2 regions of the Psychrobacillus sp. 05T411 genome follow, and region 2 is predicted to be linked to the other one. Evidence: a T-box and tRNA genes for the amino acid it is inferred to sense, from the RefSeq annotation. Region 2 holds a T-box; the other holds one or more tRNA genes.
What was found. The T-box of region 2 lies ahead of AC1DFT_RS07370 (valine--tRNA ligase). A T-box ahead of a tRNA ligase gene usually reads a tRNA of that ligase, here a tRNA-Val.

Region 1: it has a tRNA-Val gene. The T-box ahead of AC1DFT_RS07370 (valine--tRNA ligase) is inferred to sense a tRNA for this amino acid. The anticodon was not compared.

Annotation. Positions count from the first base shown of each region.
Region 1 is NZ_JBFTLO010000004.1:70,133-74,573, reverse strand. Features, by position in the region: gene AC1DFT_RS04545 (LysR family transcriptional regulator) at 1-357, opposite strand, end outside; gene AC1DFT_RS04540 (MFS transporter) at 494-1,747, shown strand; gene AC1DFT_RS04535 (GNAT family N-acetyltransferase) at 1,792-2,247, opposite strand; tRNA gene AC1DFT_RS04530 (tRNA-Val) at 2,305-2,376, opposite strand; gene AC1DFT_RS04525 (EcsC family protein) at 2,566-3,279, shown strand; gene AC1DFT_RS04520 (FAD-binding oxidoreductase) at 3,457-4,441, opposite strand, start outside.
Region 2 is NZ_JBFTLO010000007.1:101,868-106,308, forward strand. Features, by position in the region: gene AC1DFT_RS07350 (GTP cyclohydrolase II) at 1-333, shown strand, start outside; gene ribD (bifunctional diaminohydroxyphosphoribosylaminopyrimidine deaminase/5-amino-6-(5-phosphoribosylamino)uracil reductase RibD) at 326-1,417, shown strand; gene AC1DFT_RS07360 (5' nucleotidase, NT5C type) at 1,429-2,004, shown strand; gene AC1DFT_RS07365 (hypothetical protein) at 2,065-2,766, shown strand; T-box leader at 2,990-3,216, shown strand; gene AC1DFT_RS07370 (valine--tRNA ligase) at 3,262-4,441, shown strand, end outside.

The DNA of each region.
Region 1 (4,441 bases), on a different contig from region 2:
TACATGTGGAAACTTCTTTCGATACTCTCTTAGTATTGGTTCTAGGCGGTATACGGTTAAGGATTCCGGAGCAGAAATCTTTAACTCTCCACTCATATCCTCTGCATCACTCGTAATATTTTCAATCTTTCCGTAGGTTTCTAAAATTTCTTTCGTATAGGGCAATAACTTTTTGCCAACATCGGTCAATTTTAGTTTCCGACCCATTCGATCAAATAAAGGTGCACCTAAATGTTCTTCTAACGCCTGCATATGCGAAGTTACTGTGGATTGCGTATATCCTAATTGTTCTGCAGCCTGTGTGAAATTTCCCGTTTCTATCACTTTTTTAAACGTAACAAAATGCCGTATTTCCATTATTTCACCTACTTTTATATTATTCTTATTATTATAGTATCAGAGATATCAATAGATAACTTCATTAATTTCAATTTTACTGATAATCGAAAATGGGTTAGTGTTAAGAAAAGTATTTAAAGATGGAGGGAATGTTTTGAAACGTATACATTATAGCTGGTTTATCCTTGCGGTAACATTTTTCTCCATTATTGTAGCGGGAATTACGATGTCATCGTCAGGAGTTTTTATAACCCCTTTCGAAAGTGAGTTTGGCTGGGATCGATCGGTTATTGCGATTGCTTTTGCCATTAGTTTGTTTTTATATGGCATCTCTGGACCATTTATGGCGGCATTACTCAATGTGATTGGTTTACGGAAAATGATGTTGATGTCGATGGCCACTTTGCTAATCGGTATGCTACTTACTTTCATTATGCAGCAAGCATGGCAGCTAATAATTATATGGGGAATCATCATTGGGCTAGGATCTAGTCTTTTTTTAACCGTCTTAAGTCCCTATGTGGCCAATCATTGGTTTGAGAAAAGAAGAGGTCTTGCTGTAGGAATTTTAACCGCAAGTACAGCGACAGGGCAGTTAATTTTACTTCCTGTCTTGGCGAGTATTATTGAAAATTATTCGTGGCGTCCAGCCATGGGATTAATTGTGACTTTGAGTTTGATTATGTTAATCATTATTCTTTTATTTATGAAAAACAGTCCTAAAGACGTTGGACTTCTGCGGTATGGGCTGGAAGAGGAAATAGAAGAGAGCGATGAAGGACAAAAGGAAAACCCTATCGTAATTGCATTCAAAGGTTTGACGGCAGCAGTGAAAGTGAAGGCATTTTGGTTATTAGCAGGTAGTTTCTTTATTTGTGGTTTTTCCACGAATGGTTTATTTGGTACGCATTTTGTTTCTTATTGTATTAGTTTCGGTGTTCCTTTGGTTACAGCGGCTTCGCTTCTTTCTTTTATGGGATTATTCAATTTGATTGGGACCACTTTATCTGGTTGGCTATCAGATCGTTTTGATAATCGTTGGCTATTATTTACCTACTATGCTTTTAGGGGGACTTCCCTAGTACTACTTCCTTATGCATTAAAGGAAGGGAACATGACGTTATTATTTGTTTTTTCCGTATTTTATGGATTAGATTGGATTGCCACTGTTCCGCCAACGATAAGTATCTCTAGACAAATTTTTGGCGTCAAGCAAAGTGGCGTCATTTATGGATGGATCTTTGCGTCTCACCAGGTAGGTGCAGCAGCTGCAGCTTATGGGGGAGGGCTAATTTTTCAATTTTTTAATTCTTATACTGGAGCCTTTCTTATGGCAGGGGTTTTCTGTTTATTAGCAAGCCTTTTTGTCATTTTAATTAAAAAGCAAAATTCTGGTCGATTGGCATAAAAAGAAGGACTTTCACCCATGAAATAAATGGTTGAAAGTCCTTGTTAATTTAATACTTGAGATAGTCGTATCATATCTCTACACCAAATACCGTTTTCATAAATATCCTCTTTATAATGTCTCGTGAAAAAACCACGATCAACCCCGGTGATTCTAAACCCACATTTTTGATACAAAGCGAGCTGACCTATACTGGAATTACCTGTTCCAACCTCGATTGTTTTATAGCCTTTTACTTTGGACCTCTGAATCGCATCCAAGATCAATTGCTTTCCAATTCCTTTTCCTTGTTCGTACTCAGAAACCGCGATATTTACAAGTTCAATTGTGTCCGGTCTTTTAGGAAGCATTACATAGACTCCGATTATTTCTTCGTCGTTTTCAGCAACATAGCACTCTCCCATATTCAAGTATTGTTCTACTAATGTTAGGGAAGGATCAGCCATTAACAATAAATCAATTGGAGCTTCTTCATGAATGTTCAATTTTCGGATTTGCATTTGGATTTCCCTCCTAAATAAAAGCACACCCCTATTAATGGAATGTGCCTTTGCGTATGATCTGAGAGGGATTCGAACCCCCGACCCCGTCCCTGTCAAGGACGTATTCTCCCGCTGAACTATCAGATCCTTATATGTCGCTTCTGCTATTATATAAGTTTGATCTAAAGAGTACAATACTTTAGACGACTTATTGTTCTATAATATTGGCCGCTAAGGCTTTAGATGTATTGAAAACACTGCTATAGTCCATTTAATTAATTATCTAATGGGCTATACTAGAAAGTAAAAAGATGGAGCGAAGAAAAGAGGCGAAATATGGTTGATTATACAAAAGAAGTAGAGCAACAACTTCACTTTTGGAAGCATAGAATAACAAAGAAATCTGGCATCATAGGCCGGACGTCTAAAAATGTACAGAACAAGATTAACGGTCTTATTCCAGAAAAATTTCATCAAGTGATGACGGAAAGTATTAAAAACATGGTGAAAGCAACGCTTGTCGGTTCAAATATGACAACGAAAAAACGGCTACCATTAGAGCCTAGTCTTTATGAGCGAGACGAGTTACTGAAAGAAAAACTCTCTACCTTCCGAAAAACGGCTGTTATTGAAGGGGCTGGCACAGGAGCTGGGGGGATACTGCTTGGACTTGCTGATTTTCCATTACTGTTATCGATAAAAATGAAATTTCTTTTTGAGGCTGCTTCTATTTATGGATTTGATACGGATGATTATGAGGAACGACTTTTCCTTTTGCATATTTTCCTGTTAGCTTTTTCAAGTGAAGAAAAACGAAAAGATGTATTATTTATTATTGAAAATTGGGAGCAACAAAAACATAATATTGCCGATATGGACTGGCGGGAATTTCAACAGGAATATAGAGATCACATTGACTTAGTTAAAATGTTTCAGTTATTACCTGGTATCGGAGCAGTTGTTGGGGCGTTTGCCAACTATAAACTGCTTGACCAACTTGGAGAAACAGCTATGAATTCGTACAGGTTACGTTTATTGTACTCAGAGTGAAGGTTCCTAGTATAAATGTAATTCATTCATAATGGTAAACAGCAATATTGTCTTTCGTGAGAATTCCTAAAAATCGATAAAAAATATACAGTCCCGCAACCCTTCTAGGTTGTGGAAACTGCATATAATAATCTATTCTGTGAATTACCAATATGAATAGAGGGAAATATATAGGCTTTAATCTTCGAAAAATATCTTTCCGGGGTTTAATAATCCTTCTGGATCGAGCATTTGCTTCATTTGTTTCATAATGAAAAGAGCTTCACCATGTTCTCTTTCTTGGAATTTTCTCTTACCAAGCCCCACACCATGTTCGCCTGTACATGTTCCGCCGACTTCGATGGCTCTTATTGCGAGCGCTTCATTCGTATATTCCGCCTTTTCTAAATCCCCCTCCACATTCGGGTCATAAAGAACAATTGTATGGAAGTTCCCATCGCCGACATGACCTAATACACCACCGGTCAATCCACTTTCATCAATTAATTCGCGCGCATATACGATAAGTTCTGGGAGTTTAGATATCGGAACACACACATCTGCTCCTGTATTGGCCATTCCTTTTACATGTTGGTATGCATAGGCCAGTTCATGACGTGCTTTCCAAAGCTCCATGCGCTCTTTAGAACCGCTTGTGACATCCCAGTTTTCACAATCAAGCTCGCGCATTAATTGTTCTACAAGCCTTGCCTCTTCCACAACAGAGGTCATCGTGCCTGCAAATTCAAAAAACAGGGAGTGAGCAACTGGAAGATTGTAACCTCCATAGGTATTCACTTGTGAAATACTATCTGCATCAACTAGCTCCATACGCATAACAGGAATTCCACTTTGTAATATTATTTTTGCTGCTTCTGCACATGCTTTTGGTGTATGAAATGTGCATCTTGCAGCAATAGTATGCTCTGGAATACCATGAAGTCGTAATGTAATTTCTGTAATGATGCCTAATGTACCTTCTGATCCAGCAAATAGGCCATTTAAATGGTATCCAGAAGACGACTTTTTAGCAAGTGAACCTGTATGAATAACTGTCCCATTAGCTAAAACAACTTCTAAATCGAGTAGCTGATCCCGCATAGACCCGTAGCGAACGGCTGTCGTACCGCTAGCATTCGTAGCCACCATCCCGCCAATTGTTGCATCTGCACCTGGATCGATT
Region 2 (4,441 bases):
GGTAGAGGAATTGGTTTATTCAGCAAAGCCATGGCTTATATCCTTCAAGAAAATGGTTCGGATACAGTAGAAGCAAATGAAAAACTAGGATTTGTAGATGATTCTAGAAATTATAGTGATGCCATTGAAGTATTAAAAGCATTGCGTTCAAAACCGGTGACGTTAATTACGAACAATCCGAAAAAATTAAAAGCATTGAAAGATGCAGGATTGTCAGTGTCTGGTCGCACGCCTTTATGGGGTGATGTCTCTGAATATAATGAAAGTTATTTACAAACGAAGATCAATCGTTCAGGACATTTGGAGGAAGAAGGTACATTTTTACATGACTAATCATGCTTTTTATATGAATCTCGCGCTTCAAAACGCGCAAGCGATGAAAGGACAAACAGATCCTAATCCACTCGTTGGTGCAGTCATTGTCAATGAGAATCGAATCGTTGGTGTAGGAGCTCATATGAAAGCGGGAGAGCCCCATGCGGAAGTTCATGCGATAAGAATGGCAGGGGATAAAACAGCAGGGGCTACCATTTATGTAACACTTGAGCCTTGTTCTCATCACGGCAGAACTGGTCCATGTGCAGAGGCAATCGTACAAGCAGGGATACAAAAGGTTGTCATTGCGACATTAGACCCTAATCCCCTTGTATCAGGACGAGGAGTCAAAATCCTAGAAGATGCGGGTATTGATGTAATTGTTGGTGTGGAAGAAGAAGCTTCACGTAAAATGAATGAAGTCTTTAATAAATTCATCGTTGAAAATAAACCTTTCGTTACGCTAAAATCAGGTATTACACTAGATGGTAAAATTGCTTCCTATACAGGACATAGTAAATGGATTACTTCAGAAGATGCGAGACATGATGTGCATCATTTACGTAATGAACATATGGCTATATTAGTAGGCGTTAACACGGTCATTGCAGATAATCCTGAGTTAACGACACGAATCCCAAATGGCCGAAATCCACTTCGAGTGGTGCTAGATTCCGCTTTAAGAATCCCACTTGAATCGAAATTAGTCACAGATAAGCTTGCCGATACGTGGATTTTTACAAGTGCAAACTATGACGAAGAAAAGAAAGCTGCTTTAGAAAAATTAGGTGTTTCTATTTTTCACACATCTGATCCGAAGCATGTTAATCCACTTGAAGTCGTAACGATTTTAGGAGAAAAATCGATCTCCTCTTTACTTATTGAAGGTGGAGGTACGATTAACGCCGCCTTTTTAGAAAATAATTTAATCGATAAAGCGGTTATTTACATTGCACCGAAATTAATTGGTGGAAAAAATGCCCCTTCATTTCTGGGAGGCACTGGAATTGAAAGTATGGGTGACGCAGTAGAACTAGTGGATACAGACATTGTAAAAATCGGGAAAGATTTTAAATTTGTTGGATATCCAGTATATAAATGAGGGATAATGAAATGAGATTTGGGTTCGATATTGATGATACATTGATCAATCTCCGTGAACATGCTTTTCAACTTTATAATCAAAAATTAAATCAACATATTGCGCTGGATATTTTTCATGCATTAAATAAGGTGGAAATCCACGAGCCTTTTGGAATGACTTCTGAAGAAGGGTCTCACATGTGGAATAACTCGTTGGAAGATATATATTATACCGATTGTCCGCCTTATCCAGATGCAGTGGAAATGTTGCAGCAATTAACGACGGCTGGACATGAAGTTTTTTATATAACGGCAAGACCGTCCGAACATGGAGAACGTACTAAAACCTGGTTAAGAGAACAAGGGTTTCCAGTAAAAGATGAAAACTTCTATTGTGGAATGAAAGATCAAGAAAAAGTGATGATTATTCAAAAATTACAGCTGGATTATTATTTCGATGATAAACCGGATGTGTTAAACACACTAAATGATTGCAAAACGAAAGTATATGTGAAAACACAATCTTATAATAAGCATCTGACAATTCCAAGATTTTCAGATTGGTCTGAATGGAAGCAACTCGTAGAGGACCAGACCCGTAAGTAAAACAGTGTTCTATTCTACCCTAATTTTTCATAAGTTGTCCTATATGAAGGAGGATGACAAATGGAAGCAAAAAATTGGGATGTAAAAGAGCAGTTTCTTTTTCCTGCAAGCTTTGGTGTACCAAAAGAAATAAGAACGGTGGCAGTTACTCCACAATTCGAACAACAAGAAACAGAGGAATCGATTCAAATAGTGGGGATTTACCACATTACCTGTCATGTTGAATTTGAAGAAGGTGAACATGCACATCATGCTACGAGTGATGTAACACAAATTGAAGATTTAGATGTACAGGGCGAAGTAGGTTATTTTGAATATGCTGTACCAATGAGTGTAGAAATTTCCAAGGATAAAATACGTGCAGGCAGTTCACCTACTTTAAACGTTCAACATGTGAAGGCGAAAACAGCAGAGCATGCAGCAATTGAAATTGCATGGTCTGTTCATTGCGAATTCGAAGGTCCCAATCAAGAAGAAGTAGAAATTGAAATTGAGATTGAGAAAAAAATAGAACTGGAACCGATATCCGAAGAAAAAGAAATAAAAGAAATAAAAGAAACAAAAGAAACAAAAGAAACAAAAGAAACAAAAGAAACAAAAGAAACAACAGCAACAAAGGAAACAAAGGAAACACCCGAAAGCGATCAGACAAAAATAGAAGAGTCAGAACTTCAATTCATTTTGGATTTGGATGATGGCTACTCCAAGATTTCCTATCCATCAAATTATGTCTCTGTAAAACAAAAAACAGAGGAAGAGTAAAAAAACAAGGATTAAGATGTCCCATGTGGTAGGGACGATTAAAACACGTATTACTTGAAAACCACAAATGGGAATAATAACACCTTTACAATAAAACCGTGTTCTGCGAAGCCAATCAGGTAGTAAATAAGGATTATAGCCTTTTCTTTTCATAATATTCTCCTTTCACGAGACTTGACTTGACGACATATGATAAGATTAGGTACAATATTGACAACTAAATAATGATGCAATGAATGGGAAGAGTAAAATGACTTGGTTATCAAAAGAAAGGAAACAATTTGCTGAAATGTTTCTGTTAATCGCCATTTGAAGGTAGCCCATGAGCAGCATTTGTGAACTAATAGTAGCAAATGCCGGTTTGAAGCCGTTATCGAATTGAGAGCGTGATGTGCATTTTGGCATCTGCGAATAAAGGTGGTACCGCGAACAAACTCCTTCGTCCTTTAATGACGACAGGAGTTTTTTTATATTCATTTTTTAGGAGGAAACAATATGACAAATGAAACAACGATGCCAACCAAGTATGATCCTCAGTCGATTGAAAAAGGTCGATATGAGTGGTGGCTTGAAGGAAAATTCTTCGAAGCACACCCAGAAAGTGATAAAAAACCGTATACTATCGTAATACCACCTCCAAACGTAACTGGAAAATTACATTTAGGTCACGCTTGGGACACTACTCTACAAGATATTCTGACACGTATGAAACGTATGCAAGGGTACGATGCACTTTGGTTACCTGGTATGGACCACGCAGGTATTGCAACACAAGCAAAAGTAGAAGAAAAGCTACGTTCGGAAAATATTTCTCGTTATGATCTAGGCCGCGAAAAGTTTGTCGAAGAAACATGGAAATGGAAAGAAGAATATGCAGGTCATATTCGTGCACAATGGTCAAAACTTGGACTTGGTCTAGACTACTCTCGTGAGCGTTTCACACTAGACGAAGGTTTATCGAATGCTGTAAAAGAAGTTTTCGTTAAGCTGTACAATAAAGGGCTAATTTACCGTGGTGAGTACATTATTAACTGGGATCCTGCGACAAAAACGGCACTATCCGATATCGAAGTAATACACAAAGATGTACAGGGTGCATTCTATCATATGCATTACCCACTAACAGATGGTACTGGTTCCATTGATGTTGCAACAACTCGCCCGGAAACGATGCTAGGTGATACGGCAGTAGCGGTACATCCGGAAGATGAGCGTTATAAACATTTAATCGGGAAAACAGTTAAACTGCCAATCATTGGACGCGAAATTCCAATCGTTGGAGATGATTACGTAGATATGGAATTTGGTAGTGGAGCAGTGAAAATTACCCCTGCCCATGACCCGAATGACTTTGAAATTGGTAACCGTCATAATTTACAACGTATTTTAGTGATGAATGAAGACGGTACGATGAATAAAAACGCTGCAAGTTACGAAGGTATGGATCGTTTTGCATGCCGTAAACAAATCGTTAAGGATTTACAAGATGCAGGTGTTTTATTCAAAATAGAAGAACATTTACATTCAGTAGGCCATTCAGAGCGTAGTGGAGCCGTTGTTGAACCTTATTTATCTTTACAATGGTTCGTTAAAATGCAACCACTTGCAGAAGAAGCGATTAAGTTACAACAAGCGGAAGGAAAAGTAAACTTTGTACCGGACCGCTTTGAGAAAA